DNA from 2 places in the Cupriavidus sp. Agwp_2 genome. Region 2 is predicted to be linked to the other one. Evidence: predicted binding sites of a transcription regulator. Region 2 holds the regulator's gene; the other holds the start of a gene.

Region 1 (15,074 bases), on a different replicon from region 2:
CGTGCGCGTTCCCCCGGCGCCGCGCCGCGCGCCGACGACACCGGTCCGCTGGCTGGCCACCTGATTGCCGATGCCACGCTGGCGCGCGCCTTCGACAAGGCCAGCATGGCGGTCGGCGCGCAGGTGCCGGTGATCCTGCTGGGAGAGACCGGCACCGGCAAGACCATGCTGGCGCGCGCGCTGCACGAGGCCAGCCGGCCGGCCGGCAGCTTTGTCTCGATCAACTGCTCGGCCATTCCCGAAGGGCTGGCCGAAGCCGAGCTGTTCGGCTATGCCGACGGCGCCTTTACCGGCAGCCGCCGTGGCGGCAGCGCGGGCAAGATCGAGCAGGCCAACCATGGCACGCTGTTCCTGGACGAGATCGGCGACATGCCGCTGGCATTGCAGACGCGGCTGCTGAGCGTGCTGCAGGAGCGCTGCGTAACACGTGTGGGCGCGACCAAGGCGATCCCTGTCGACCTGTCGGTGATCTGCGCCACGCACCGCAGCCTGCCGGAACTGGTGCGGCAGGGCGCCTTCCGCGAAGACCTGTATTTCCGCATCAACGGCATGTCGGTGCGCGTTCCAGCGCTGCGCGACCGCACCGACCTGCCCGAGCTGATCGCGGCGATGCTGCAGACGCTGGCGCGCGGCCGGCGCAAGGCGCTCGACGCCGACGTGATGGCGCTGCTGATGTCGCATCCCTGGCCGGGCAACGTGCGCGAGCTGCACCAGGTGCTGCGCACCGCGGTGGCGCTGTCTGGCCTCAGCGAGGCAATCCGGCGCGAGCATCTCGACGAAAGCTGGCTGGATGCGGCAACACGCGCGACGGTGGCGGACCTGCTGCCCACGGCAGGCCAGCCGATGCTGCTGGCGCAGGCGCAGGACGCGCTGATCCAGCGCACCCTCGACGAACTCAGCGGCAACCGCTCCGAAGCCGCGCGCGCACTCGGCATCTCGCGCGCGACGCTGTACCGCAAGATGGCGCGCGCCAAGATCCGCTAGAACGGTTCTCCCACCTCCCATCCCTCCATCGAACCCCCGCTCGCCACGCCGTGGCAGCGGGGGTTTTTTATTGACCGCCTGTCTTGGCTGTATCGAGACATTGGCTCAGATTGCGACATCCCAGGCAGCCTCGCGACGACGTTGCAGGCGAAAACTGGCGCAAAAACACGCACCTGTGCGCGATTTGGGCGGCGGGCACGGCGCTTGCGTTGCAGGGCATCGCATACCAACAGGGTTCGACCCAAGGATCAACATGAGGAGACAGGCGATGCACGGCAATGCAGGACTGCTGATCAACGGAAAAATCGTGCAGGGCAGCACCACGCTCGACGTGGTCAACCCCGCCACCGGCAAGGTGTTCACCACGGTATCGCGCGCCACCGAGCGCGAGGCCGCCGCCGCGGTCGCTGCCGCCAAGGCCGCGCAACCCGCCTGGGCCGCGCTGGAACTGGCGCAGCGGCGCGCGTTGCTGCTGCGCTTTGCCGACGAGCTGCACGGCAACGCCGAAGACCTAGCCGCCACGCTGGTGCTGGAGCAGGGCAAGCCACTGGCCGAAGCGCGCCAGGAGCTGCAGTTCGCCGCAGCCTTCGTGCGCCATATCGCCGGGCTGGAGCTGCCGGTCTCGCTGGTGCAGGACGATGCCACCCACCGCATCGAACTGCACCACAAGCCGCTGGGCGTGGTGGCCGCGATCGCGGCTTGGAATTTCCCGGTGCTGATCGCCGCCTACAAGCTCGCGCCGGCGCTGCTGATGGGCAATGCCGTGGTGCTCAAGCCCGCGCCGACCACGCCGGTGGCAACGCTGCAACTCGGCGCGATCCTGTCCGACCTGCTGCCGCCGGGCGTGGTCAATGTCATCACCGATGCCAATGACCTGGGCAGCTACCTGACCTCGCATCCCGACGTGGCCAAGGTCTCGTTCACGGGCTCGACCGCGACCGGCAAGAAGGTGATGGCAAGTGCCGGCCCGGGGCTGAAGCGCATCACGCTGGAACTGGGCGGCAACGACGCGGCCATCGTGCTCGACGATGCCGACGTGGCGGACATCGCGCCGAAGATCTTTGGGAGCGCCTTCTACAACTGCGGGCAGGTATGCCTGGCACTGAAGCGGCTGTACGTGCATGCCTCGGTCCATGACGCGCTGTGCGACGCGCTGGCCGACCTGGCCGGGCGCGCGGTGGTCGGCAACGGCGCCGAAGCCGGCGTCACGATGGGGCCGCTGCAGAACGCCATGCAGTACGACAAGGCCGGCCGCTTTCTGGCCAGCGCGCGGCGCGACGGCAAGATCCTGGCGGGCGGTGCATTGCTCAAGGGCGATGGCTACTTCGTCGCCCCGACCATCGTGCGCGATCTGACTGACCGCAGCGAACTGGTGGCCGAGGAGCAGTTCGCCCCGATCCTGCCGGTGCTGAAGTTCGACAGCATCGACGAAGCTGTGGCGCGCGCCAACGGCACGCCCTACGGACTCGGTGGCTCGGTGTGGTCCCGCGACGAAGAGCGCGCCTGTGGGGTGGCGTGGCGTCTCGACGTGGGCACGGCATGGGTCAACCACCACCTGCATTTCGGCCCGCATATCCCGCTGGTGGGCGCCAAGGAGTCTGGCGTCGGCGTGGAATTCGGGCCGGAAGGGCTGGCCGAGTATGCGCAACTGAGCGTGATCAATATCGCGCGGGCACAGGCGGGCTGATGCCGCATGCCCGCCGCCCGGCGGGCCACAGACAAGAAGAAAACCGGAGGAGACATGCATCAAACCAGAACGGCCGGTGGCCGGGGACTGCGCTCGCCTGTACGCAGCGCTGCAGCGCCGGCGGCCGGCTTGGCATTGGCCCTGCTGCTCGGCGCATCCCCCGCGCGCGCCATTGACGTAGACGCGGGCGATTACACCGCATTGCCCGCGGGCACCAATCTCGGCCTGTTGTACTACCAGCATGCGCAGCGCGACCGCGTCTATGCCGGCGGCAACCGCGTCGCGGGCGGCAACCTGGATTCGGACGTGGGCATCGTGCGCTATGTGCGGTTCATGGAAGTCGGCGGCATCACCATCGACCCGCAGTTCCTGCTGCCGTTCGGCAAGCTGCGCGCCACCGACAACCTCAGCGCGCTGGGCAGTGCCAGCGGCGTGGGCGACCTGATCCTGGCGTCGACGGTGTGGCTGGTGAACCAGCCCGACAGGAAGCGCTATTTCGGCATCACGCCGTTCCTGTTCGTGCCGACCGGCAGCTACGACCAGAACCGTCCGCTGAACCTCGGCGAGCACCGCTGGAAGTTTGCGCTGCAGGCAGGCTATATCACGCCGATTACCGACAAGGTCACGCTCGACCTGGTGGCGGACGTCACGGTGTTCGGCAACAACAGCAAGTACGGCCCGAACTCGGCCACGCTCAGGCAGGACGCCCTGGTGCAGGGGCAGGGCTGGCTGCGCTACCACTTCACCGAACGCTTCGATGTGCGCGGCGGGCTGTCGTATGCCTTCGGCGGCGAGACCTCGGTCAACAACGTATCGCGCGACGACCGCACCAATACGTCGAAGTTCCTGGTCGGTTTCGCCTGGTTCCCGGCAGCGACGTTCCAGGTCCTCGGCACCTTCGGCCGCGATATCTCGGTGCGCAACGGGCCGATGGAGAACCTGCGCGCCAACCTGCGCCTGCTCAAGGTGTTCTGACACGCCATATCAAGAAAGAAGACAGAGGAGATCAAGATGCATAGCAACAAGCTACGCCTGTTAGTGAGCGTGATGGCCGCCGCCAGTGTGGCGCTGCCCGCGCCGATGGTATTCGGCGCCGACGGCATCGCCACCACTCGCTCGGCAAAAGCGAACAAGCCGGCCAACGCCGCCGCGCGCGTGGATGGCGCCGCCATCCGCGCCAACGAGGCCGGCACGCCGAACTGGCCCAGTTACGGCCTGGATTACGCCGAGACCCGCTTCAGCAAGCTTGAGCAGGTGAACGCGGGCAACGTCAAGGGCCTGGGGCTGGCGTGGTCCTACGACCTGGAATCAACGCGCGGCGTGGAAGCAACGCCGCTGGTGGTCGATGGCGTGATGTATGTCTCCGCGCCGTGGAGCGTGGTGCATGCCATCGACGCGCGTACCGGCAAGCGCCTGTGGACCTATGACCCGCAGGTGCCGCGCGACCAGGCCTACAAGGGTTGCTGCGACGTGGTCAACCGCGGCGTGGCGCTGTACAAGGGCAAGGTCTTCGTCGGCGCGTTCGATGGCCGGCTGGTGGCGATCGACGCCGCCACCGGCAAGAAGGTCTGGGAGCAGGACACCATTGTCGACCGCAGCAAGTCCTACACCATTACCGGCGCGCCGCGCGTCTACAACGGCAAGGTGATCATCGGCAACGGCGGCGCGGAATACGGCGTGCGCGGCTATATCACCGCCTACGATGCCGAGACCGGCAAGCAGCAATGGCGCTGGTACACGGTGCCGGGCGACCCCGCCAGGCCCTTCGAGAATGAAGCCATGGCAAAGGCCGCGGCCACCTGGGATCCCAGCGGCAAGTACTGGGTCAACGGCGGCGGCGGCACGGTGTGGAACACCATGGCGTTCGACCCCGAGCTGAACCTGATGTACATCGGCACCGGCAATGCCGGTCCGTGGAGCCGCAAGCTGCGCAGCCCGAAGGGCGGCGACAACCTCTACGCGGCCTCCGTGGTGGCGCTGAACCCCGACACCGGCGAATACGTCTGGCACTACCAGGAAACCCCGGGCGACAACTGGGACTACACTTCGACGCAGGACATCATCCTGGCCGACCTGAAGATCGACGGCCAGCCGCGCAAGGTGATCCTGCACGCGCCCAAGAACGGCTTCTTCTTCGTGATCGACCGGACCAACGGCAAGTTCATCTCGGCGAAGAACTTCGTCGACGTCAACTGGGCCTCGGGCTATGACAAGGACGGCCGGCCGATCGAGACGCCGCAGTCGGACACATCGGGCAAGCCGGCGGATATCGTGCCGGGGCCGTTCGGCGCGCACAACTGGCATTCGATGTCGTTCCACCCGAAGCTGGGGCTGGCCTTTATCCCGGCGCAGCACGTGCCGCTGACGCTGGCCGACAACAAGGAGTGGGCCCACAACCAGAAGGACTCGCCGGAGGCGCATCGCGGCGTGGGCTGGAACCTGGGCATGCTGGTCAATGCCGAGCCGCCCAGGAGCAAGCCGATGGGGCGGCTGATCGCCTGGGATCCGCTGGCGCAGAAGGCGGTATGGCACCAGGACCATGCCGGGCCGTGGAATGGCGGCACGCTCGCGACCGCTGGCAACCTGGTGTTCCAGGGCACCGCGGACGGGCGGCTGGTGGCGTATCACGCCGGCACCGGCGAGAAGCTGTGGCAGGCGCCGACCGGCTCCGGCGTGGTGGCGGCGCCGGTGACCTACCTGCTCGACGGCAAGCAGTACGTCTCGGTGGCGGTGGGCTGGGGCGGCGTGTATGGCCTGAGCCAGCGCGGCAGCGACAGGCAGGCGCCGGGGCGGGTCTACACCTTTGTGCTCAACGGCAAGAAGCCGATGCCAGAGTCGGCGCCGTACGCGATGGCGCCGCTGCTGAGCGGGGTGAAGTACGACCCGGCCAAGGTCGCCGACGGGCAGAAGCTCTACGTCAACAACTGCGTCTTCTGCCATGGCGTGCCAGGTGTCGACAAGGGTGGCAATATCCCCAACCTGGCTTATGTCGGCGCGCCGATGATCGAGCACCTGGACAAGATCCTGTTCAACGGGCCGTTCGTGCAGAAGGGCATGCCGGATTTCACCGGCAAGCTGACGGCCGAGGACGTGGTCAAGATCCAGGCGTTCATCCAGGGCACCGCGGACGCGGTGCGGCCTAAGAAGCCCTGACGGGGGCGCGCGCGGGCCGGCGCTGGCCCGCGCGCTTCATGCGTGCAAAAGTGGCTGTTCGCCAAATCGGAATTGCTCAGAGCCGCGAATCGCGAGGAAATACCGCCTGGACAATTTGAGTCGTGGTGAGCAGTGAAATGAAAATCCAATCAACGGAAACCGTGACGGAGGGTGGCGCCGGCGGCGCCCTCGACAACCTCTCCCTCGACAATCCCGCCCTCGAAAGCATCGGTGTCCGCATCACGCAGTGGCGCCCCGATTACGTCGAGCTTGAGCTGCCGGTCACATCCAGCATGCTGAACCGCAGCCGCGTGGTCCATGGCGGCACGATCTGCACGCTACTGGACGCCGCCACCGGCTATGCCGGCCTGTTCTCGGCACCGGGCGAGGCGGCGCGGCATGCGGTGACGCTGTCGCTGACTTCCAACTTCCTGAGCAATGGCACGGGCAGTGTGCTGACGGCGAAGGGCACCGTCGACCGGCGCGGGCGCTCGATCTTCTTCTCGCGCGCGGAGGTCTGGCTCGATGATGAATTGCTGGTGGCGACGGGCGTTGCCACGATGAAGTACCTGAAGTAAGGCGAGGGGGCGTGCCCCTTTCTCCTCGTAAGCGGACGCTCGTCCGCCCGATCCCTTCCTCCGGTGCCCCGCGCACCACCTCGGGTGTCCTTCGCGCGACTACCCCTTGCGCTCGCCTCGATACTGTATAAATATACAGTTATCGTAAATATCCTATGTCTCTCGCTTCCCGCGAGCGATCCCGACTTCACATGCCTGCGCAATCGTACGCAGCCCCGCCCATGGCGGCGGAGGGCCTTCTTTTCCCTGCGCCGACGCCGGCCAGGCCCGCAGCCCCGGCAGCCCACGCTACGCGGCAGCAGGCGCTGTCAGCGCTCGAGCAGCGCTATCCCGGCCTGTGGCGCGCCGGCCAGCTTGGCCGCGCCGGCAGCGCCGCGGTGTGCCCGACCGGGTATGACGCGCTCTCTGCCGAACTGCCCGGCGGGGGCTGGCCGGCCGGCGGCCTGACCGAACTGCTGACCACGCAGGCCGGCGCGGGCGAGTTGCGCCTGCTGCTGCCGGCGCTGCGCGCGCTGGCCGGGGCGGGGCGCCGCATTGCGCTGGTGGCGCCGCCTTGCCTGCCCAATGCGATGGGCCTGGCCGCGGCCGGCCTGCCGGCGCGCCAGCTGTACTGGCTGCGCCCGCCTGCAGGCGCGGCCAAGGGCGCGCAGCAGGCCGACATGCTGTGGGCGGCCGAGCAGGTGCTGCGCAGCCAGGCCTTCGGCGGCGTGCTGGTGTGGCTGCCCACGGCCCGGCCCGGGGCGCTGCGCCGGCTGCAGGTGCTGGCGCAGGCCGGCGACGCGGTGGTGTGGGCGCTGCGCCCGGCCGCGGCGTTGCGCGAGTCGTCGCCAGCGGTGCTGCGCCTGCTGCTGGCGCCGCAACCCGGCAATGCGCTGTCGATCACCTTCCACAAGCGGCGCGGGCCGGTGCGCGATACGCCGTTGCTGCTGCACCTGGGCGGGATGGAGGCAGCCACGCGCACGGCCGCCTGGCCCGTGCCCGCCGGCGCCCCGGCCGCCGCGCGTTCCGTTATGCCTTCGCCTTCTCAGTCTTCTCAGTCTTCTCAGTCTTCTCCCGATGCCGTACTGGATCGCGGTGCACCTGCCGCGCCTGCCCCTGGACGCACTGCAGCCCAACTGGCCTGAGCCCGCTGCTGCCGGCCCATCCTCCGCCACTGGCACGCTGCACCATGCGCTGCCGGTGGCGGTGATGGCGCAGGAGCAGGTGGTGCTGGCCAACGGTCCCGCGATGCAGCTGGGCGTGCGCTACGGCATGCGCCGCGGCGGCGTGCAGGCGCTGTCGGCGGACATCGTGCAGCTGGAGCGCGACCCGGTCGCGGAAGACGCGTTGATGGAAACGGTGGCGCTGGCGCTGCTGCGCTTCACGCCGGCCGTGACGTTCGACGAGGAGCCCGAATCGGCCACGGTGATGCTCGACGTCACCGCCAGCCTGCGCCTCTTCGGCGGCCACCGCGCAATGTGCCGCGCGGTGCGCGCCTGCGTGCGCCAGCTTGGCACCATTGCCCAGGTGGGCAGCGGCCCGACCGCGCACGGCGCCGCCTGGCTGGCGCGCCAGCCGCTGCGGCGCACCCGCCGCGGCGTGGTGCGGCCCGCGCGCCGGGCGGTGGGCATGGCGCGCCTGCACCGGCTGCTCGACCGCCTGCCGGTCGAGGCGCTGCACACGCTGGCCGACCCGGCCTGGCTCGAAGGCATCGGCTGCCGCACGCTGGGCGAGGTGCGGCGCCTGCCGCGCGCCGGCCTGACGCGGCGGCTGGGCCCGGCACTGCTGGCGCGGCTGGACCAGGCCTATGGCGAGATCCCGGCGCGCTTTGCCTGGTACGCGGCGCCGCCCACGTTCGCGCAGCGCATGGACCTGCCGGGGCGCATCGAATCCGCCGAAGGCGTGCTGGCGGGCGCGCAGCGCCTGCTGCTGGCGCTGGCCGGCTGGCTGGCGCTGCTGCAGGCCGGCGTCACGCGTTGCGTGCTGGTGCTGGAGCATGAGCGCTACCGGCGCGGCGTCGATACTGAAGGGACGCCGGTCGCGCTAGGCCTGGCCCAGCCCAGCCGCGATCCCGCGCACCTGTCGCGGCTGCTGCGGGAGAAGCTCGACAAGCTCAGCTTCCACGCCCCCGTCACCGGACTGGCGCTGCGGGTGGAGGCGATGCAGGCGTGCGTGCCGCAAAGCGATGCGCTGTTCCCCGAACCCGGCGGCACGCCGGAAGACCTGGGCCGCCTGCTCGATACGCTGATGGCGCGGCTGGGCCGCGACAACGTGCTGCAGCCGCGGCCGCTGGCGGACCACCGTCCAGAGCGCGCCAACCGCTGGATGCCGGTCGACGAACCCCAGCCCGGCGGCAAGGCGGCCGCCATGCCGGGCCCGCTGCCAGAGCGCCCGCTGTGGCTGCTGCCGCAACCGCTGCCGTTGCCGGTGCAGCAGCACCGCCCCAGCCACGGCGGGCCGCTGGCGCTGCTGAGCCGGCCCGAGCGCATCGAGGCCGGCTGGTGGGACGGCGCGCTGGCCACGCGCGATTACTTCATCGCCGAGCGCGCCGATGGCCTGCGCTGCTGGATCTATCGCGAGCGTCCCGGCCACGGCGCGGACGAGGGCAGCGAGTACCGCTGGTTCCTGCACGGGTTGTTCGCATGACGCCGGTGATCTCTTCGCTGCCCGGCCTGCTGCCGGCGCTGCCCGACTACGTGGAGCTGCACTGCATCTCCAACTTCACCTTCCTCACCGGCGCCTCGCACCCGGGCGAGCTGATCGAGCGCGCCTTCGGCCTGGGCTACCGCGGACTGGCGCTGACCGATGAATGCTCGGTGGCCGGCACCGCGCGCGCCCACGATGCGATCCAGACGCTGCGCAAGCGCCTGCACGATGCGGTGGCACGCAGCGCGGCGCGCGGCGCGGAGGCAGACATCGACGAGCCGCTGCTCGATCCCGAAGGCGACGCCGATACCGACGAGGACGACCCCGCCGCGCACGCCAGCCGCCACCAGCGGCTGCAGGCGCTGGTGGCCGCCGCCGACAGCTTCGCGCTGCTGATCGGCAGCCGCTTCAGCCTGCCGCCGGCCGATGGCGCCGATGATGCCGATGGTGCCGACCGGCCGCCGCTGCGGCTGGTGCTGATCGCCCAGCACCGCGACGGCTTCGGCAACCTGTCCGAGCTGATCACGCTGGGCCGCCGCCGCGCGCAGAAGGGCAGCTACCGGCTGCACCCCGAAGACATCGCCGCGCCGACCGGCGACGAAGCCCACCTGCGCGGCATGCCGGGCTGCCTGGCGCTGCTGCTGCCCGACTATTGCGCCGATCCCGAGTTGCTGCGCGAACAGGCGCAGTGGTGCCGTGACGTCTTCGGCGAGCGCGTATGGATCGCACTGGAGTTGCTGCAGGGCCATGCAGACGGGCTGCACCGCGCGCGCCTGGAAGCAGTGTCGGCACAGACCGGCGTGCCGTTGGCCGCCGCCGGCGCGGTCACCATGCACGTGCGCTCGCGCAAGCCGCTGTCCGACGTGATGTCCGCGATCCGGCTTGGCCAGCCGCTGGCCGAATGCGGCATGGCGCTGGCACCCAATGCCGAGCAGCACCTGCGCATGCGCCAGGTGCTGTCGCGCCTGTACCCGCGCGATGCGCTGGCGCAGACGCTGAAGATTGCCGCGCAGTGCGATTTTTCGCTGGGCATGCTGCGTTACGAATATCCCGAAGAGCTGGTGCCGCCGGGCTATACGCCGATCTCTTACCTGCGCGACGAAGTGAAGCGCGGCAAGGTGGAACGTTTTCCAAATGGCCTGAAGCCGGAATGGGAAGCGCAGCTGGAGGAAGAACTGCTACTGATCGAGGAAAAACAGTACGAGCCCTTTTTCCTCACCGTGCACGACATCGTGCGCTTTGCCCGCGCCAACGGCATCCTGTGCCAGGGCCGCGGCTCGGCCGCCAATTCGCTGGTGTGCTTCTGCCTGTATGTGACCGAGGTCAGCCCCGAGCAGGCCAACCTGCTGTTCGGCCGCTTCCTGTCGCGCGAGCGCGATGAGCCGCCCGATATCGACGTCGACTTCGAGCACCAGCGGCGCGAGGAGGTGATCCAGTACATCTACCAGAAGTACGGCCGCCACCGTGCCGCGCTGGCGGCGTCGCTGATCACCTACCGTTCGCGCAGCGCGCTGCGCGACGTGGGCCGCGCGCTGGGCATCGACGCGAGTGTGGTCGAGCAGGTGGTCAAGGGCCAGGCCTGGTGGGACGGCCCCGGCTTCGTGGAGAAGATCACGCGCTACGGGCTCGATCCCGACTCGCCCGCGGTGCAGCAGTGGGCCAGCCTGACTGCGCAGCTGCGTGGCTTTCCGCGCCATTTGTCGCAGCACGTCGGCGGCTTCGTGATCGCGCGACACAAGTTGTCGCGGCTGGTGCCGATCGAGAACGCGGCCATGGCGGACCGCAGCGTGATCCAGTGGGACAAGGATGACCTGGAATCGCTGGGCTTGCTCAAGGTCGATGTGCTGGCGCTTGGGATGTTGTCAGCGATCCGGCGGGCGTTGGAGATGATCCCCAATCCCGACGAAACGCGTGCGGGATTGCCTGCGCGCATGGAGGACATCCCCAAGGAGGATCCGGAAACTTACGACATGATCTGCAAGGCCGATACCATCGGCGTGTTCCAGATCGAGTCGAGGGCGCAGCAGTCGATGCTGCCAAGGCTGCAGCCGCGTGCGTACTACGACCTTGTGGTGGAAGTGGCGATCGTGCGCCCCGGCCCGATCCAGGGTGGCATGGTGCACCCTTACCTCAAGCGGCGCGAGGCGTTCCGTTTGACGAAGAAGCCGCCGGTCTTCTTCAACGCCGTGATCGAGAAAGTGCTGGGCCGCACGCTGGGCGTGCCGATCTTCCAGGAACAGGTGATGCAACTGGCCATCGACGCGGCGGGTTTCTCACCGGGGCAGGCCGACCAGCTGCGGCGCTCGATGGCGGCGTGGCGCAGGCGCGGCGATCTCCGCCAGCATCAGGACGCGCTGGTGCGTGCGCTGACCCGCAATGGCTATCCCGAATCGTTCGCGCTGGCGATCTGCAAGCAGATCGAGGGGTTTGGTGAATATGGCTTCCCGGAAAGCCATGCGGCCAGCTTCGCCAAGCTGGTGTATGTCAGCTCCTGGCTCAAGTGCCATCGTCCGTCGGCCTTCCTGTGCGCGCTGCTGAACAGCCAGCCGATGGGGTTCTATTCGCCATCGCAGCTGGTGCAGGATGCGCAGCGGCATGGGGTGGAGGTCTTGCCGGTGGACGTCACGTTGAGCCGGTGGGAAAGCACGCTGGAGCCGGTGGAGGCCGATGCCGCGCAAACGCATCCGCACGTGCGCCTCGGCCTGAGCCGCGTCAAGGGCATGCGCGAGGAGGCCGCGCTGCGGATCGAGGATGCGCGTGCGCAGCGTGCGTTCGACAGCGTGGAAGACCTGGCGCTGCGAGCCGCGCTGGACCGGCATGATATCGACGTGCTGGCCGCTTCAGACGCGCTGGCGCCGCTTGCGGGTCATCGCCGGCAGGCGCGATGGCAGGCACGCGCGGCGGCTGAACACGCGGCGCACCGCGATCTTCTGTATGAGGCGCCGCCGGCAGAAGATGCGCTCGTACTGCCTGCGCCGCGGCTGGGAGAGGATGTGACGGCGGACTACGCCAGCCTCGGGCTCTCGCTCAAATCTCATCCGCTGGCGTTGTTGCGGGACAGGTTGAAGGCGATGCGGTTTGCTACCGCCAGTCAGCTGCAGCGCTGTGGCAATGGGCGGCGGGTGCGGGCTTGCGGGATCGTCACGGTGCGGCAGCGGCCATCTACGGCCAGTGGGACTATTTTTGCGACGATCGAGGATGAGACTGGTACGGTCAATCTGATTTTATGGCCGGATCTGGTGGAGAGGCAGCGGAAGGAGGTGTTGGGGGCTACGTTGCTGGGGGTGGTGGGGACGTGGCAGCGGCAGGGGGACGTGCGGCATCTTGTGGCCAAGGAACTGGTGGATCTTAGTCCTTTGCTGGGGAGGTTGATGGTGGGGAGTCGGGATTTTCATTGAGATTTTTTGTTGTTTTGGTGTTGCTGCGGCTTACCTCAGTCCAGCAACTTGTCAACCGTCATCGGCAGATCGCGCACACGCCGTCCAGTCGCGTGATACACAGCATTGGCAATGGCCGCGGCCACCCCCACGATGCCGATTTCGCCGATACCCTTGGTGCCCAGCGCATTGATATGCGGATCGTGCCCGTCCAGCATGTCGACCTCGATCTCCCCCACGTCGGCGCTGACCGGCACATGGTATTCGGCAAGGTTGGCATTGGCCACGCGGCCGGTGGCCAGGTCCAGTTCGCTTTTCTCATGCAGCGCCATGCCGATGCCCCAGACGATGCCACCCACCAGCTGGCTATGCGCGGTCTTGCGGTTCAGCACGCGGCCCACGTCGTAGCAGCCGGCCACGCGATGCACGCGGACCTCGCCAAGGTCGGGATCGACATGCACTTCGGCAAAGACGGCGCCGAAGGCATGCATCGAGTATTGCTTGCGCTCGTCGCCCGGCGCGGCGCTGGCGTGGGCCTCGATGGGCTTGCCGCCAGCGCGCGTGATGGCCGCGCCGACCTGCTCCCGGCGCGACGGGTCGCTGCGCAGCCGCAACCAGCCGTCCACGACTTCCACATCATCCGGGCGCGCGCCTGACAGCGGCGAGGCGGGATCGGCCACGGACCGCGCCACCAGCTTCCCAAGTGCGGCGGCGGCTGCCTGTTGCACCGCCGGGGCGACGCTGGCCACCGATTGCGAGCCGCCCGACACCGGCGCCTCCGGGAAATCCGTATCGCCCAGCTCAAAGCGCACGCGCTCCGGCGGCAGGCCCAGCGCGTCGGCGGCCACCTGTGTCATCACGGTATAGGTGCCGGTGCCCAGGTCCTGCGACCCGCTGCGCACCAGCGCCGTGCCATCCGGCAGGATGCGCGCCATGGCGCTGGCGCCCGAGCGGTTGGCAGGGTAGGTGGCGGTGGCCATGCCCAGTCCGACCAGCATGCCGCCGGCCTGCATCGAGCGCGGCTTCGGATCGCGGCGCGACCAGCCAAAGCGCTCTGCCGCCACGCGATAGCATTCGCGCAGCGATTTGCTGGAGAAGGGCTTCTGCTTGTGCGGATCGGCATCGGCGTGGTTGCGCAAACGCAACTCGACCGGATCGATGCCGAGCCGATCGGCCAGTTCATCCAGCGCGCACTCCAATGCAAAGCTCCCCGGCGCTTCGCCCGGCGCACGCATGAAGGTCATGGTGCCGATCTGCAGCCGTGCCACCCGGTGGCTGGTTTGCAGGTTGGGGCATGCGTAGAGCGAGCGCGTCAGCACGGCGCAAGTCTCGAGCCATTCCTCGAGTTGCGCGCTGCCGATGATGACGTCGTGCCGCAGCGCCTGCAGGCGGCCATCGTCACCGCTGGCGGCGACCACGTGCTGCTCGGTGACTGGCCGCGCGCCGACCGGGCCGAACATCTGCACGCGGTCGACCACCAGCTTGACCGGCCTGCCGGCCGCTTGCGCCGCCATGGCCGCCAGCACCACGTGCGACCACATCGAACCCTTGCAGCCGAAGCCGCCGCCGACGAAGGGGCAGCGCACGCGTACCTTGTCGGCGGGGATGCCGAGGGTGGCCGCCACCGCCTTGCGCACGCCGGTGATGTACTGGGTCGAGTCATACAGCGTCAAGGCGTCGCCATCCCAGGCGGCGATGGTCGCGTGGGGCTCCATCGGGTTGTGGTGCTCCATCGGCGTGGTGTAGACCTCGTCGACGGTCGTGGACACTGAGCGCAGCGCGGCGTCGACATCGCCGCGATGGCTGTCGGCCTGGCCGGCGTCTTCGCCCTTCGGCTTGCCGGCGCGCGCGCGCGCCTGCGCGAAGTCCAGCACGGCTGCCTCCTCGCGGTAGCGGAACACCAGTCGCGTCGCTGCTTCACGCGCCTGCTCCAGCGTATCGGCCACGACCACGGCGATGGGCTGGTTGTTGTAATGCACCGAGGTGTCCTGCAGCAGCGCCATCACGTGGCCGGCGGTCGGCGTATCGGCCCCGGCCTTGCCGCCCTTGGGCAGTTTCGGTGCGTTGAAAGGTGTCATCACCAGCCGCACGCCGGGCAGCTGCTCGCATGCGGCGCTGTCGATCGATTCCACCTTGCCATGCGGGATGGTGCTGGTGACCATTACCGCGTGGACCATCCCTGGCACGACATGGTCGGCTGCGTAGCGTGCGCGGCCGGTGACCTTGAGCACGCCGTCGGTGCGGTCGATGGGGGCGCCGGTAACGCTCATTGCCATGCTCCTTCATGCGCCTTGCGGGCGGGCCGCGACCTGCAGCGCACGCACCACGGCGCGTTGCGCCAGCCCGACCTTGAAGGCGTTGTGCTCATAGGACCGGGCGCCATCTAGCAGCAGGCGGGCGGCCTCGGCCGCGCTGTGCGCGCTCAGCGGCCGGCCGGTCAGTGCCTGCTCGGCAGCGGGCACGCGCCACGGCTTGTGTGCCACGCCGCCGAGCGCCAGACGCGCGCTGCGCACGGTATGGTCGGCAAATTCGAGCGCCGCGGCCACCGAGACCAGCGCGAAGGCGAAACTGGCCCGGTCGCGCACCTTCAGGTAATGCGCATGGGCGGCATAGGGCGAGGGTGGCAGCTCCAGCGCCACGACCAGCTCGCCGGGCGCCAGCGTCGTGTCG
Region 2 (15,074 bases):
CGCGGCATCTGCAACACGTCGACGGCGTGATGATCGGCCGCGAGGCGTATCACCAGCCCTATGTCCTGGCCGAAATGGATAAGCGCTTCTACGGCGATGCTGATGCGCCGGTACGGTCGCGGCTGGATGCCGAGCTATCGATGCAGCGCTATATCGGCGACCTGGTCGAACGCGGCGGGTATATGGGTGCGGTCACTCGGCATATGCTGGGGCTGTACCGCGGCATTGCCGGAGGGCGCGGCTGGCGCCGTGTGTTGTCCGATGCGAAGCGCATGCATGCCGCACGCACGCGTGCCGATGTCGATGCGCTGTTTGAAGAGGCGCGCGCACACCTGCGTCCCCTGGCGTCAGAACCGCTGGCGGCATAAAGCAAGCCGCGCTGAACGACGCCGCCACATAGCGCTTGAGTGCTTGCTCTAACACCGAATCGTCAAATTGTGCAGGGATTCCCGAGGGTTGCGCGCGCGACACTTGCGATGCCAATTCGGCCGGTAACTGGCGTCTGCAAAGGGATTCCCCTAATTCGCCGAGGCAGGGCACTTTTTTACACTGTGCCCTGCCCTCGAATACAGGGCTTTCTTCAACTGATTATTCAGCCCGCCTCGGCGGGCTTTTTTTCGTCGGCGCGTTTTGCGCTCTTCGTTTACCCGAATGGTGCAATTGCCGGATGACAGTTACATTGCAACGGCCTTCAGGGCATTTGAGATCGCTAAAGTTAAGAGTCCGCGCTGCGGACTCTTTTTTTGATCTTTCGCGATCGCGCCAGTCGAGCCGGTTTGACCGGGCTGCCCGGAAAAGAGTTCCACCGGTCACGCTGCGGCGGGAGGGCTATCGCGATGTATGGCTGATGCCCACATCCAGCGTTCCATAGGTCGTGATTCCCGACTCCCGTCCATCGGCTCCGCCGCCCGCACAGGCTGCCAGCGCCGCCACCATTCCCAGCAGCGCCAAGACTCCCGCCAGACGTCCAGGCATTGTTCTCATGCTCCATCCTCGCAATATTCCTGAAAATGGTTTGGCCATGACCAATGCGCGAGGTTCCAGCGAACCTTGCTGTCAAACCAAGCAAACTGCGGGGAAGGAAGCAAGAGCCCTGCAGGGGTAGGGGCTTTGCACGCCATATGCTGTGCCGCTTGGTGACTTGCCGCTATGGTCTGTCGCGCCTGCGCGCTGTGGCCCCGTCTGGCTAGCTGGCCTGCGTGCTACGATTCTTCGCATCGCCACAGGCGAAGGGACGGCAGTAAGCGTGGAAAAAGCGAACGCAAACAACGAAGAGTCATTCGGCGAGGTGTTTGAGGACTTCAGGCTGGTCTGGGTCGCCGAGCAACTGCAGGACGGCAAATGGACAGCGCGCTACTGCTGGCACCACGGTATCTCGGAAGGCGCGGGCAGGGCGCTGCAGGAAGCCGTCCTCAATGGCAAGTCACGCCGGCTGCTGGGCCACTTCGACACCGAGGCAGAGACCATCGAAGCCATCAAGCAGGCGGTGTTGCTGGAGGCCAAGTGGCACCGGCCCAAGGCGTGATGCAGATTCTGAAAAAAATTTGTGCGGGATACTAGCCATCTCGAAAAAGTGTTTGTATAATCTTGGTTTTCGTCGATCAGCGCTTCGCTGATGACCTCTACGGTGGCTGTAGCTCAGTTGGTAGAGTCCAGGATTGTGATTCCTGTCGTCGTGGGTTCGAGTCCCATCAGCCACCCCAGATTGCTTTGCAAACAGCGCCTTTACGGGCGCTGTTTTGCTTTGTAGGCATGTGCGACGCGAGGCTGGTGCGGTCCAGGCTGTTTCGGCGCTGGCTGAACGCTGGTGCTCAGCATCGATGTTCGACATTAGGCGCTAGTGGAGCAGTGACTTTCCATGTCGACCCGCACGCGATCGATGTGGCTCCTGTACCATACGCGCCTTGAATTCCAAAGAGGTCGTATGTTCCTTCGAGCAGCGGTAATTGGCGCTGGCGTGGCAGTGGCCGCGATGATGGCCGGATGCGCCACCGGCACGTCGGAGAAAGATGTTCGCGCGCGCCCGCCGATGCGCTTGTTCACGCCGGCAAAAATGGCCGACGTTGCCAAATGCCTGCGCAACAATCTCGGCGATGACGCCACGGTCGTCAGCCTGCCGGCACAGAACCAGACGGAAATTCGGATCGGTCAGCTAAACGGAGCCGGCGAGTTTGCGTATGCCTATCTGATTTCGCTGACGGCGAAGCCGGATGGCACGGCGGTCGAGCTGCGCAAGACCAATACATGGTTTCCGCAGTTGACGCCTCAGGAACTGGAAACGGAAACCAAGGCGTGCGCGCGTAGCTGACGCGGGGCAGGCCGTTGGTCGGGAAACCGGACCGCTTCAGACGGCCAGCTTGTCCATGGTTTCCAGTTCGAGCATCCTGCAGATCGCGGCCATGCTGCCTACCATAGTCCGGCGCTGTGCGCCCTGATAGACGCGTACGCCCTTGCACTGGCGGAAGGGTACCGGCTTGACCGGGCGGCGGGTGGCGACGTGGTGGATTTGCGGCATGGTTGCACCTCTTTTTCAGGCAAAAGCGGGGTCAACACCCGGCAAGCCGGGCGGCGTCTGCAAAGCAATGGAAGCGGGTGGGTCCGCGCAGGCGCAAGGCCTGCCGTGCCCGGCTAGAAGCCGGAGGATCGGATCAGGCCGACCGCGATGCCTTCCAGCGAAAACTCTTCGCGCCCGGGTTCAACGATGATGTTGGCGAAGTCCGGGTTCTCGGCGATCAGCTCAATATGGCCGCCGCGCCGCTGCAGGCGCTTGACCGTGACATCGTCACCCAGTCGCGCCACCACGATCTTGCCGTTGGGCGCTTCGCTGGCGCGGCGCACTGCGAGCAGGTCGCCGTCGAGAATGCCGGCGTCGCGCATGCTCAGGCCGCGTACGCGCAACAGGTAGTCGGGGCGTTCATCGAAGACCGAGGCGTCGACCTGGTACTGGCGGTCGATATGCTCGGCGGCAAGGATGGGGCTGCCGGCGGCGACGCGGCCCACCAGCGGCAGCGTCAGCTGCAATACGCCGGGTATAGGCAGCGAGAACTGGTCCGGCATTTCTGAATCACTGCGCGAGACCTTCAGGCGAATGCCGCGCGAGGCGCCCGGCGTCAGCTCGATCACGCCTTTGCGGGCCAGCGCGCGCAGGTGTTCTTCCGCGGCATTTGGCGAGGAAAAGCCGAACTCGGCGGCAATCTCGGCGCGCGTTGGCGGGAAGCCGGTGCGGCGGATCGTATTGCGGATCAGATCGAAAATCTGCTGCTGCCGGGGTGTCAGGGTCGCCATGGGATCGCCGTTCCGTGCGGGCGCGCTGGGGGCAGGGCTGGGAGGGCTGCCCCGCAAGCTGGGGCTTTCCGCAAATCCTGCATCCGGCGCGCCGGGCACTGTATGTTTAAACAGTATGCTGTGATTTTATACAGTATCGGCGGCAGCGCAAGCAGAATTTTTTTGGTGGCGCGCGTGGACCGATCGGCCGCGGTGGCGCGGGCCCGCCGGGGGAGGTCCGCCATTACAATCGCGATTCCATCGCCCAGCGCATGCGTTTCCCTTCTTGTCTCCTGAGCCCCCAGCACCTATGACCCAATTGCCTCGCATCGTCGTATTGGCTACCGGCGGCACCATTGCCGGCGCTTCCGGCAACCCCGCCAGCAGCGCGCACTACCAGGCGGCAACCGTGCCCGTGTCGTCGTTGCTGGCGGCGGTGCCGGCGCTGAAGTCGGTGGCGCGGATCGAAGCCGAGCAGGTGGCGCAAGTCGACAGCAAGGACATGACCTTCGCGCTGTGGGCCGTGCTGGCGGCGCGTGTCGAGCACTGGTCGGCGCAGGCGGGTGTGGCGGGCATCGTGATTACGCACGGTACGGATACGCTGGAAGAGACGGCAATGGCGCTGCACCTGACCCAGGCGTGTCCAATCCCGGTGGTGATGACAGCGGCGATGCGGCCGTCCACCTCGCTGTCAGCCGACGGGCCGCTCAACCTGCTTGATGCGGTCCGGGTGGCAGCACATCCGGATGCGCGCGGCAAGGGCGTGCTGGTGGTGCTGAACCAGCAGATCCACGCGGCGCGCGATATTGCAAAGGCGCATACGTCGGCGGTGGATGCCTTTGTGTCCCAGTGCGGGCCGCTTGGCTTGGTGCAGGACGATTTCGTGCGGTTCGCTCGCACGCCCCGGCAGGCCTGGGCGATCGGGCCGATGCCGCGCGCATGGCCGGTGGTTGAGATCGTGGCGAGCTACGCTCAGCCGGGCCGTATCGCCGTCGACGCGCTGGTGCGGGCCGGCGTGGCGGGCCTGGTGGTGGCCGCAGCCGGCAATGGTTCGATCCATGAAGTGCTGGCGGAGGCCCTGGTGGATGCCGCCGCCGCTGGCGTGGCGGTGGTCCGCAGTTCGCGTACCGGTGCGGGTCACGTGGCGATCCCGCCGCACCCCAGCCCGTCAGATGGCGTTTTCGTCTCTGCGGCGGATCTGAATCCGTACAAGGCAAGGGTGCTGCTGGCGCTGGCGCTGGCGGCGGATCCTGCCCTGGCCGGCGATCCCGTGCGCCTGCAGGCGGCTTTTGCCAGGGCTTGATGCAGTGGTGCGCTTGCGCGCCAGTCCGTCGCCGAGCTATACTTTAAGGCTATTCAACCTTGCCACACCGGACTCGTGACGCCCGGGTGGCTAATCCAAAAGGAGCGTCAATGCGTCATTACGAAATCGTCTTCATCGTCCACCCGGACCAGAGCGAACAAGTGCCGGCCATGATCGAGCGCTACAAGCAGCTCGTGACCTCGCAGAACGGCAACGTTCATCGCGTGGAAGACTGGGGCCGTCGCCAGATGGCCTACATGATCCAGAAGCTGGCCAAGGCTCACTACGTTTGCCTGAACATCGAATGCGGCAAGGACACCCTGGCTGAACTGGAACACGCGTTCAAGTTCAACGACGCCGTCCTGCGCCACCTGATCGTGCAGACCAAGAAGGCCGAGACCGCTCCTTCGCCGATGATGAAGGAAGTGCAGCGCGAAGAAGCCCGCAAGGCCGCGCAAACGACCACCGAAGGCCAGCCCGCCTGAGTGCGGACTGCGGTGCGAGCCATGGCTGACAGCGTCGGCCACGGCAGCATCGATGGCAAACAGCGAGAGGCCCCGCGTTGAATCAGCTTCGGCTTGCCGCCACCCTGGCGGAACGCGATGCCCTGCGCTTTACCCCGGCCGGGGTGCCCGTCGTGAACTGCATCCTGCAGTACAGCGGCGAGGCCGTCGAGGCGGAAACGCCACGCCAGGTCGAGTTTGCCATCGCAGCGATGGGGATCGGGCCGGTCGGCCAGCGGCTTGAGCGGCTACCGCTCGGCACGCTGCTCGACTGCGAAGGATTCCTCGCTCGCAAGCACCGCAACAGCAAGGCTCTCGTCTTTCACATCACCGGATGTAAAGCATTCGTAAAGGATTGAATCATGGCATTCGTCAAACGTGACAACAAGAACAAGAAGCGCTTCCAGCAACAGAACCCGCTGTTCAAGCGCAAGCGCTTCTGCCGCTTCACCGTGGCTGGCGTGGAACAGATCGACTACAAGGATCTGGACACCCTGAAGGACTTCGTCGGCGACAACGGCAAGATCACGCCGGCCCGCCTGACCGGTACCAAGGCCCACTATCAGCGTCAGCTGGATACGGCAATCAAGCGTGCGCGTTTCCTCGCGCTGCTGCCGTACTCCGACCTGCACAAGAACTGATAGGCCCTAGGTCCGTAACGGAGAAAACACGATGCAAGTCATTCTGCTGGAAAAAGTCATCAACCTGGGCAACCTGGGTGACATCGTCAAGGTGAAGGACGGTTACGCTCGTAACTTCCTGATCCCGTCGAAGAAGGCGCGCCGCGCCACGCAAACCGCGATCGCCGAATTCGAAGTCAAGCGCGCCGAGCTGGAAAAGTCCGCCGCCGAGAAGCTGGCTGCTGCGCAAGCTGAAGGCGAGAAGCTGAACGGCCTGACCGTCCAGATCAGCCAGAAGTCGGGTGTCGACGGCCGTCTGTTCGGCTCGGTCACCAACGCCGACATCGCCGTGGCACTGGAAGGCCAGGGCTTCAAGGTCGAGAAGGCTCAGGTTCGCCTGCCGAACGGCCCGCTGAAGATGGTGGGCGACCACCCGATCAGCGTCGCGCTGCACACCGACGTGGTGGTCGACGTGACCGTGTCGGTGCTGGGCGAGCAGGTCTGAAGACCCGCTGCAGCGGTGCCGGACCCGGCGCCGCGTGAAGCACTGCAAGCAGAAAAGGCAGGAGCCCTGGCTCCTGCCTTTTTTGTTTTCCGCTGGCGCTGGCTGGCAGATGTCCGGCTGTTGTCAGGCAAGTGTCTGGCAAATGTCCGGCGTAGTGCGTCCTCCTGCCAGCGTCCCGCCGTTATAATCCCTCCCCATGAACGCGCCCGTCGCCGACCCCCAACTCGACAACCTCAAGGTCCCGCCGCACTCCATCGAAGCCGAACAGTCGGTGCTCGGTGGCCTGCTGCTGGACAACGCCGCCTGGGACCGCATTGCGGACTTCCTTTCGGAGGCGGATTTCTACCGCTTCGACCACCGGATGATCTTCCAGAGCATCGCCCGGTTGATCTCGGCCACCAAACCGGCCGACGTGATCACGGTCTACGAAATGCTGCAGGTTGCGGGTAAGGCCGAGGAGGTGGGCGGGCTGGCGTACCTGAATTCGCTGGCGCAGAACACGCCCAGCGCGGCCAATATCCGTCGCTATGCGGAAATCGTGCGCGAGCGTGCGGTGCTGCGCAAGCTGGTTACCGTGGCCGACGACATCGCCTCGGCCGCCTTCGCGCCCAAGGGCCGCGAAGTGCGCGAGCTGCTGGACGAAGCCGAGTCCAAGGTCTTTGCGATCGCCGAGGAAGGCTCGCGTGGCCAGCAGGGCTTCCAGGAAATCCAGCCGCTGCTGACGCAGGTGGTTGAGCGTATCGACGAGTTGTACCACCGCGACAGCACCAGCGACGTGACCGGCGTGCCCACGGGCTTCGTGGACCTGGACCGGATGACCAGCGGCATGCAGGGCGGCGACCTGATCATCGTGGCGGGCCGCCCGTCGATGGGTAAGACCGCGTTCTCGCTGAACATTGGCGAGCATGTGGCGGTGGAGCAGGGCCTGCCGGTAGCGGTGTTCTCGATGGAAATGGCGGGCACGCAGCTGGCCATGCGTATGCTCGGCTCGGTCGGCCGGCTGGACCAGCACCGGCTGCGTACCGGCCGGCTGCTGGATGAAGACTGGCCGCGCCTGACGCATTCCATCCAGCGCATGAACGATGCGCAGTTGTTCATCGACGAAACCCCGGCGCTGAACCCGATGGAACTGCGGGCCCGCTCGCGCCGCCTGGCGCGGCAGTGCGGCCAGCTCGGCCTGATCATCATCGACTACCTGCAGCTGATGTCGGGCTCCGGCGGCGGTGAGAACCGCGCGACGGAAATTTCAGAAATTTCACGTTCGCTGAAGGGTCTGGCCAAGGAACTCAACTGCCCGGTGATCGCGCTGTCGCAGCTGAACCGAAGCCTGGAACAGCGCCCCAACAAGCGCCCGGTGATGTCCGATTTGCGCGAATCCGGCGCTATCGAACAGGATGCCGACGTAATCCTGTTCATCTACCGCGACGAAGTCTACAACTCGGATTCGCAGGACAAGGGCACCGCCGAAATCATTATCGGCAAGCAGCGTAACGGCCCGATCGGCACGGTGCGGCTGACCTTCCTGGGCCAGTTCACCAAGTTCGACAACTTCACCGGCGGCCCGGCCTTCTTCGACAACGACACCTGACGAAGTCAAGCCGCCTGCGAGATCGCGGCGTATACCGTCTCGTCTGTGCCAAATTGGCGGGCAATGTCCGCGTAACCCTGTAAAATATTGCGCTTTGATGACAGCCGCCTAACCGGTGGCTGTCATAACACGCGTTCGTTCAATCTGTAACACATCAGCAGCGCTACACGCGCCGCCTTAAGGAACATTCCATGTTCGGCCGATTCATGCCCACTGAGGGCAAGTTCTTCGAATATTTCAACCAGCATGCCGACTGCGCGGTGACCGCCGCCCACGAGCTCCAGGCCCTGGTCAACGACTTGCCCAACGCCGAGGCGCATGCCCGCCGCGTCCAGGCCACCGAGAAGAAGGCCGACCGGATCACGCACGACACCATCGACCTGCTGCACAAGACCTTCATCACGCCGCTGGACCGCGACGAGATCCACAAGCTCATCACGACCATGGACGACATCCTGGACCTGATGGAAGACGTGGCCGAAACCATCTCGCTGTACGACGTGACCAACCTGACCGACGAGGCGCTGCGCCTGGCCGCGATCTGCGTGCAGTGCTGCGACCAGGTCAAGATCGCGGTAGGCCTGCTCGAGGACATGGGCAACGCCAGCACCATCCTGAAGACCGCCCAGCAGATCGACCAGCTCGAGTCCGAGGCCGACCGCGTGATGCGCTCGGCCATGTCGAAGCTGTTCCGCGACGAGACCGATGTCAAGCGCCTGATCAAGCTGAAGGCCATCTACGAACAGCTCGAGACGATCACCGACAAGTGCGAGGACGTCGCCAACATCATCGAAGGCATCGTCCTGGAAAACGCCTGAGGCGGCAATCGGCATGCAGACCATTCAAATGAGCCTGTGGGTGATCGCCTTGCTGGTGGCGCTCGCGCTGCTGTTCGACTTCATGAACGGCTTCCACGACGCGGCCAACTCGATCGCCACGGTGGTGTCCACGGGCGTGCTCAAGCCGCACCATGCGGTCGCGATGGCGGCGATGTGCAACGTCGTCGCGATCTTCGTCTTTCACCTGAAGGTGGCGGCCACCGTAGGCACCGGCACCATCGATGTCGGGATCGTCGACCACTACGTCATCTTCGGCGCCCTGGTCGGGGCGATCGCCTGGAACGTCATTACCTGGTACTACGGCATCCCGTCGTCGTCGTCGCACGCACTGATCGGCGGGCTGGTGGGCGCGGCGGTGGCCAAGGCCGGCACCGGTGCGCTGGTCGGCAGCGGCCTGCTGAAGACCGTGGCCTTTATCCTGATCTCGCCGTTCCTGGGCTTCCTGCTGGGCTCGATCATGATGGTGATGGTGGGCTGGACCTTCTTCCGCACTCCGCCGTCGCGTGTAGACCGCTGGTTCCGCCGGCTGCAGCTGGTGTCGGCCTCGCTGTACAGCCTGGGCCATGGCGGCAATGACGCGCAGAAGACCATCGGCATCATCTGGATGCTGCTGATCGCCAGTGGCCACGTGATGGCTGGCGGCCAGCCGCCGACCTGGGTGATCGTGAGCTGCTACGTGGCCATCGGCATGGGCACGCTGTTCGGCGGCTGGCGCATCGTGCGCACCATGGGACAGAAGATCACCAAGCTCAAGCCGGTGGGCGGCTTCTGTGCCGAGACCGGCGGGGCGCTGACGCTGTTCTTTGCCTCGGCGCTGGGCGTGCCGGTGTCGACCACGCATACGATCACAGGGGCCATCGTCGGCGTCGGTTCTGCGCAGAAGATGTCCGCGGTGCGCTGGGGCGTGGCCGGCAATATCGTGTGGGCCTGGGTGTTGACGATTCCGGCATCGGCCTTCATGGCGGCGATCGCATGGTGGATCGGGCGCCATATCCTGTAACGCGGGATTGGGCGGTCATGCAAAAAGCCAGGCAGCTGCCTGGCTTTTTTTTGTTTGCCCGCGTGCCGGGCGCTCAGCGGTTGGCGAAGGCGGCGATGGGGTCGTCGTCGTCAGGCAGTGGGGCCGGTTCTGGTACCAGCGGGGCCGGCGCAGGGACTGGTGTAGCTGGCGGGGGCAGGTTGATCGCGCCGGAAACCACCCGCCGCGCGCCGTTGTAGCGCGAGGCCCAGTAGGGCTTGCCCATGTCCTCCAGCCGCACGGTGCCGCCAGACGACGGCGCATGGACAAAGCGGTTCTGGCCGACATAGATGCCGACGTGCGAGTTGGCGCGTCCGGTGGTGTTGAAGAACACCAGATCGCCTGAAGCGACTTCGCTGCGGTCGAGCGTGCTGCCGCGGGTCCCCATGGCTTCGGTGGTGCGCGGCAGGTTCACGTTGGCGGCACGGGATACCACATAGCGCACCAGTCCACTGCAGTCGAAGCCGGAGTCCGGCGTGTTGCCACCATAGCGGTAAGGCGTGCCGACCAGCGACATCGCCTGGATCGAGATTTCTTCCAGCCCGGCGCTCGGATCGACCATGGGCTTGCCGGGCGTGCGTGGCAAGCTGCCATGGCGAGAGGGAGGGGAACTGGCGCACGCTGCCAGCAGCAGCGCGGTGGCGCATAGCAGCGGCAGGCCGGCCCGGGCAAGCAGGCCTGGCGGTGCGGGAGGATGGGAAGAACTATGGGTACGGCGCAATGGCATCCTTGGATTCCGGTCGCCGGCCTGCCGGCGCACCGGAAACCTTGCCGCTACCAGCGTAGCTGGGCGTTGCGCGTACCGGTGCTGACCTTGATCGACTTGGCCTGGCCCTTGTAACTGGCTTCGATATTGTAGCTGCCTTCTGGCGCACGTATCAGGCAGCGGGGGCCGGCGGCGCGGAAGGTAGCGACCTCCTGTTCGTCGCGTACCAGCTTGACGGCAACATCGGACAGGAACTCGCCCGCGGTGCCCTGGGTGAACAGGATGCCGATATTGAAATCCTTTTCGCGCGCGGCAAGCGCCTGGCGCTCGTCTTCGGCGACACCGCCGCAGACATAGCTCACCGGGCCCATGGTGCGGATCACCAGGTCGTCAGCCGCGGCGCGCGCAGGGCGCGGGCTGCCGGCCAGTGCCATGGCTGCGGCGATCAGCGCGGCCAGGCGGAGATGCTGTTGGTTCATCGACGCCTCCAGTGGGGTGCGGGACAACAAGCGCATGTGCGGACATCATAGCCGCAATGCGCTTGCCATTCACGACAACGGGCCGGCGCACCCGCCCGCAAGGGGTAGGCGCGCCGGCCCGCTGCCCGCGTCAGAGTACGTCGCCGGCGTGGTCCGCCAGGCGCGAGCGCTCGCCGCGCGCCAGCGTGATATGCCCGCTGTGGCTCCAGCCCTTGAAGCGGTCCACCACGTAGGTCAGGCCAGACGAGCCCTCGGTCAGGTACGGCGTGTCGATCTGCGCGATATTGCCCAGGCAGATGATCTTGGTGCCGGGGCCCGCTCGCGTCACCAGCGTCTTCATCTGCTTGGGCGTCAGGTTCTGCGCCTCGTCGATGATGACGAACTTGTTGACGAAGGTGCGGCCGCGCATGAAGTTCATGCTCTTGACCTTGATGCGCGAGCGGATCAGCTCCTGCGTGGCCGCCCGGCCCCAGTCGCCGGCGCTGTCGTCGCTCTTCTGCAGCACTTCCAGGTTGTCGTCGAAGGCGCCCATCCACGGCTGCATCTTCTCTTCCTCGGTGCCGGGCAGGAAGCCGATGTCCTCGCCGACCGGCACGGTGGCGCGAGTGACGATGATCTCGTTGTAGAGCTTCTGGTCGAGCACCTGCTCCAGCCCCGCTGCCAGCGCCAGCAGCGTCTTGCCGGTACCGGCCTGGCCCAGCAGCGTGACGAAGTCGATGTCCGGATTCATCAGCAGGTTGAGCGCGAAGTTCTGCTCGCGGTTGCGCGCGGTCACGCTCCACACGTTGTTCTTGTGGTGCGTGTAGTCCTTGAGCGTCTGCAGCAGCGCGGTCTTGCCATTGATTTCCTTGACCTGCGCGTACAGCGGCAGGCTGCCGTCGACCGGTTCCAGGTAGACGAACTGGTTGACCAGGAAGGACGGCACCAGCGGCCCGGTCAGGCGATAGAACATCGCGCCGGACTTGGGGTCCTGCCAGCTTTCCACGCCCTTGCCGTGCTTGGCCCAGAAGTCGCCGGGCAACTGCATGACGCCGGCGTAGAGCAGGTCCTTGTCTTCCAGGACCTGGTCGTTGTAGTAGTCCTCAGCCGGCAGCCCCAGTGCGCGCGCCTTGATGCGCATGTTGATGTCTTTGGACACCAGCACGACCTGGCGCTCGGGGTACTGCTGCTGCAGCGCGCTGACCACGCCCAGGATCTGGTTGTCGGCCTTGCCTTGCGGCAGGCCCTCGGGCAGCTTGATGTCGTTCAGTCGCGTCTGGAAGAACAGCTTGCCCTGCGCGTCGCGGTTGCCGAGTTTTTCCAGCGGCAAGCCTTCGTCGAGTACGCCGTCGGTGCCGCCCACCAGCGAATCGAGCGTGCGGCTGACCATGCGCGCGTTGCGCGCGACTTCGCTCATGCCCTTCTTGTGGTTGTCCAGTTCTTCGAGCGTCATCATCGGCAGATAGATGTCGTGTTCCTCGAAGCGGAAGAGCGAGCTCGGGTCGTGCATCAGCACGTTGGTGTCGAGCACGAACAGCTTGCTCGGGCCTTCGGTCTTGCGCGCGCGGCGCGAGGTGCCGGCCACGGGCTTGACCAGGCTGACCGGCGGGGCGTTGACCGCCGGCGCCGGCCCTGCCGGGGTTTCGGTGCTGCGGGCGCGGGTGCCACCGGCGGCGCGTGCCTTCACGGCAGGCTGCTTGGCCTCGCCGGTTTCCAGCAATGCCACGCGCTCGAGTGCCGGCACAGGTTTCTTGGCCTGTGTGGCGGACTTGGCCTTGGGCACCGCGGAGACCGGAGCGAATTCGCTCGGATCCAGCAATTGGGCAGGCTTGGCGGGCATGGTAGGCAGCGGCATGCTTGGCTTTCCTTTCAGGGGGACGAGAGAGGGGCGAAAGCGTCCGTGCCGCGACGCACGGCGGCGTCGTGGCCAGGGGCCGGGGCATGCATGCGCGAGGCACCCGGCGCGGACAGGCATGAGTGCAAACAAAAAAGCCGCCATGCCTGCATAACAGGGTTGGCGGCTTCTTTGCGGACCGGCGACACGGCGGGTCCGCGACCGGCCTGTGGCGCGAACCGCCTGGGCCGGGAAGTCGAATCAGCGTGGCATCCGGAATCTGAACTCATTACGGGCCAATGTATCCGAAGGTCCCGGGTTTGGCAATTGGGTTTGCCAACCCTTTGCGGCGCCGGCTGTACGCGGAATGCACGCACGCAATACCTCAGATGGCGCGCACCAGTTCCAGGATTTCGTCGACATGGTTCGGCACCTTGATGCCGCGCAGCTCGTGCCGCAGGATGCCCTTGCCGTCGATGACAAAGGTGCTGCGCTCGATGCCCCGATGCTCCTTGCCATAAAGCTTTTTCATCTTGATGACATCGAACAGTGAACACACCGCTTCGTCGGCATCGGAGATCAGTTCGAACGGAAGCTCGAGCTTGGCCTTGAAGTTTTCGTGCGAGCGGATGCTGTCGCGAGAGAGGCCGAACACCTGCACGCCGGCCTTGATGAAGTCATCGTACTGGTCGCGGAAGTTCATGGCCTCCGTGGTGCAACCCGGCGTGTTGTCCTTCGGGTAGAAGTACAGCACCACCGTCTTGCCGCGGAAGTCGGCAAGGCGGAAGGTGGCGTCGCCTGTCATCGGCGCGCTGAAGTCGGGTACGGCCTTGTTGAGACTGATCGTCATTCTTGTGGCTCCTGGGCAAGGGGCAGGGAGATTCGGGAAGGGGGTGCTGCCACCGTAGCGTGAGCAGATTGGGGCGCGCACCCGGACTTCAAGCGTGGCGTGGGCTCAACTTTGCTTGGGCGCCGCGGGGCCGCGTCGGTGTCAGACGGCGTCGGCAGCCGGTTCGAGCAGCAGCACCGCGGCCACCTTGCGGCCTTCGGCCATCAGGATGTTGTAGGTGCGGCAGGCGGCCTGCATGTCCATGGCATCGACGCCCACATGGCGGCGCGACAGCGACGCGGTCAGGCGCGGATGCGGGAAGCGCAGCCGGGAGCCTGTGCCGAGCAGCACCACTTCGGGCCCGAGTTCGGCCAGTTGCTCGAAATGAGCCGGCTCCAAGTCTTCGAAGCGGTTCACCGGCCAGGGCCGGATCTCGCCTTCGGGCATGACCAGGATCGAGGTGGTGTGGCGGACGAGGTTGATCTCGATGTAGTCAGGCCCATAGGCCGTGACGGTATTCAGCGACGGGGTCTGGTCGGCGTGGAGTTTCACTTGGAGGCCTCTGCGGCGGCCGCCGCGGATTGCCTGGCCGGCCCGTGGGGCGGATGGCCGGCAGCGCGGGCGGTCGTGGTGTGACGGGCAGGACAGGCGCAGGGGCGGGCCATGGCCCGCGGTCGATTGCCGTACGCGCGGCTGGCGTACGCTGCAATGCAAGAATCCCTGCCGAAGTCTGTCATAATCCGATAAATTATAGCTTTTGCCTCCCTGTTTGCCACGCCCGTGCCACACCCGCGTTGCATTGCAGCGGACGGCGCCTCCGCGTTCGTTCAGATTTAGCCAGATGCTCTGCCCGGTGCCGCCGACGCGGCACACTATCCCTGCCCGACAGCCTGCCCCGACATCGCCGTGAAACCCATCCAGAAATCCAACAAACTCAATAACGTTTGCTACGACATCCGCGGTCCGGTGCTGGAAAAGGCCAAGCAGATGGAGGAAGAAGGGCACAAGATCATCAAGCTGAATATCGGCAACCTGGCCGTTTTCGGTTTTGACGCGCCGGAAGAGATTCAGCAGGACATGATGCGAAACCTGCCGAATTCGGCAGGTTATTCTGATTCGAAGGGTATTTTCGCCGCGCGTAAGGCGATCATGCACTATACCCAGCAAAAAAATATCGAAGGCGTTGGCCTGGACGATATTTATGTTGGCAATGGCGCCTCCGAACTGATCGTGATGGCGGTCAACGCGCTGCTCAACACCGGCGATGAGGTGCTGGTGCCGGCGCCTGACTACCCGCTGTGGACCGCCGCGGTCAGCCTGTCGGGCGGCACGCCGGTGCACTATATCTGCGACGAGGCCAACGACTGGATGCCGGATCCGGCCGATATCCGTGCCCGCATCACGCCGCATACCAAGGCCATCGTCATCATCAACCCGAACAACCCCACCGGGGCACTGTATTCGGACGAACTGCTGCTCGAAATCGTTTCCATCGCGCGCGAGCACGGCCTGATCATTTTCGCCGACGAGATCTACGACAAGGTCCTGTACGACGGCGTCACCCACACCTCGATCGCGTCGCTGTCGACCGACGTGCTGACGGTGAC

The links. The regulator LexA, encoded in region 2, represses DNA repair genes until DNA is damaged. The targets are predictions, from matches to a motif close to ACTGTATNNNNATACAGT.
Region 1: the regulator LexA is predicted to act here: its motif matches at 6,525-6,542, upstream of imuA (translesion DNA synthesis-associated protein ImuA).

Annotation. Positions count from the first base shown of each region.
Region 1 is NZ_CP088084.1:859,077-874,150, reverse strand. Features, by position in the region: gene LPA45_RS21720 (sigma-54-dependent Fis family transcriptional regulator) at 1-984, shown strand, start outside; gene LPA45_RS21715 (aldehyde dehydrogenase family protein) at 1,253-2,671, shown strand; gene LPA45_RS21710 (transporter) at 2,726-3,646, shown strand; gene LPA45_RS21705 (PQQ-dependent dehydrogenase, methanol/ethanol family) at 3,683-5,824, shown strand; gene LPA45_RS21700 (PaaI family thioesterase) at 5,962-6,402, shown strand; gene imuA (translesion DNA synthesis-associated protein ImuA) at 6,594-7,526, shown strand; gene LPA45_RS21690 (DNA polymerase Y family protein) at 7,459-9,027, shown strand; gene LPA45_RS21685 (error-prone DNA polymerase) at 9,024-12,425, shown strand; gene LPA45_RS21680 (xanthine dehydrogenase family protein molybdopterin-binding subunit) at 12,461-14,674, opposite strand; gene LPA45_RS21675 (xanthine dehydrogenase family protein subunit M) at 14,687-15,074, opposite strand, start outside.
Region 2 is NZ_CP088083.1:2,208,452-2,223,525, reverse strand. Features, by position in the region: gene dusA (tRNA dihydrouridine(20/20a) synthase DusA) at 1-368, shown strand, start outside; gene LPA45_RS10460 (hypothetical protein) at 1,247-1,525, shown strand; tRNA gene LPA45_RS10455 (tRNA-His) at 1,628-1,703, shown strand; gene LPA45_RS10450 (hypothetical protein) at 1,859-2,308, shown strand; gene LPA45_RS10445 (hypothetical protein) at 2,345-2,515, opposite strand; gene lexA (transcriptional repressor LexA) at 2,629-3,285, opposite strand; gene LPA45_RS10435 (asparaginase) at 3,575-4,567, shown strand; gene rpsF (30S ribosomal protein S6) at 4,678-5,052, shown strand; gene priB (primosomal replication protein N) at 5,130-5,429, shown strand; gene rpsR (30S ribosomal protein S18) at 5,433-5,711, shown strand; gene rplI (50S ribosomal protein L9) at 5,743-6,195, shown strand; gene LPA45_RS10410 (replicative DNA helicase) at 6,392-7,783, shown strand; gene LPA45_RS10405 (DUF47 domain-containing protein) at 7,975-8,601, shown strand; gene LPA45_RS10400 (inorganic phosphate transporter) at 8,615-9,622, shown strand; gene LPA45_RS10395 (C40 family peptidase) at 9,696-10,367, opposite strand; gene LPA45_RS10390 (hypothetical protein) at 10,415-10,825, opposite strand; gene LPA45_RS10385 (PhoH family protein) at 10,956-12,659, opposite strand; gene LPA45_RS10380 (peroxiredoxin) at 13,024-13,488, opposite strand; gene LPA45_RS10375 (Mth938-like domain-containing protein) at 13,630-14,019, opposite strand; gene LPA45_RS10370 (pyridoxal phosphate-dependent aminotransferase) at 14,374-15,074, shown strand, end outside.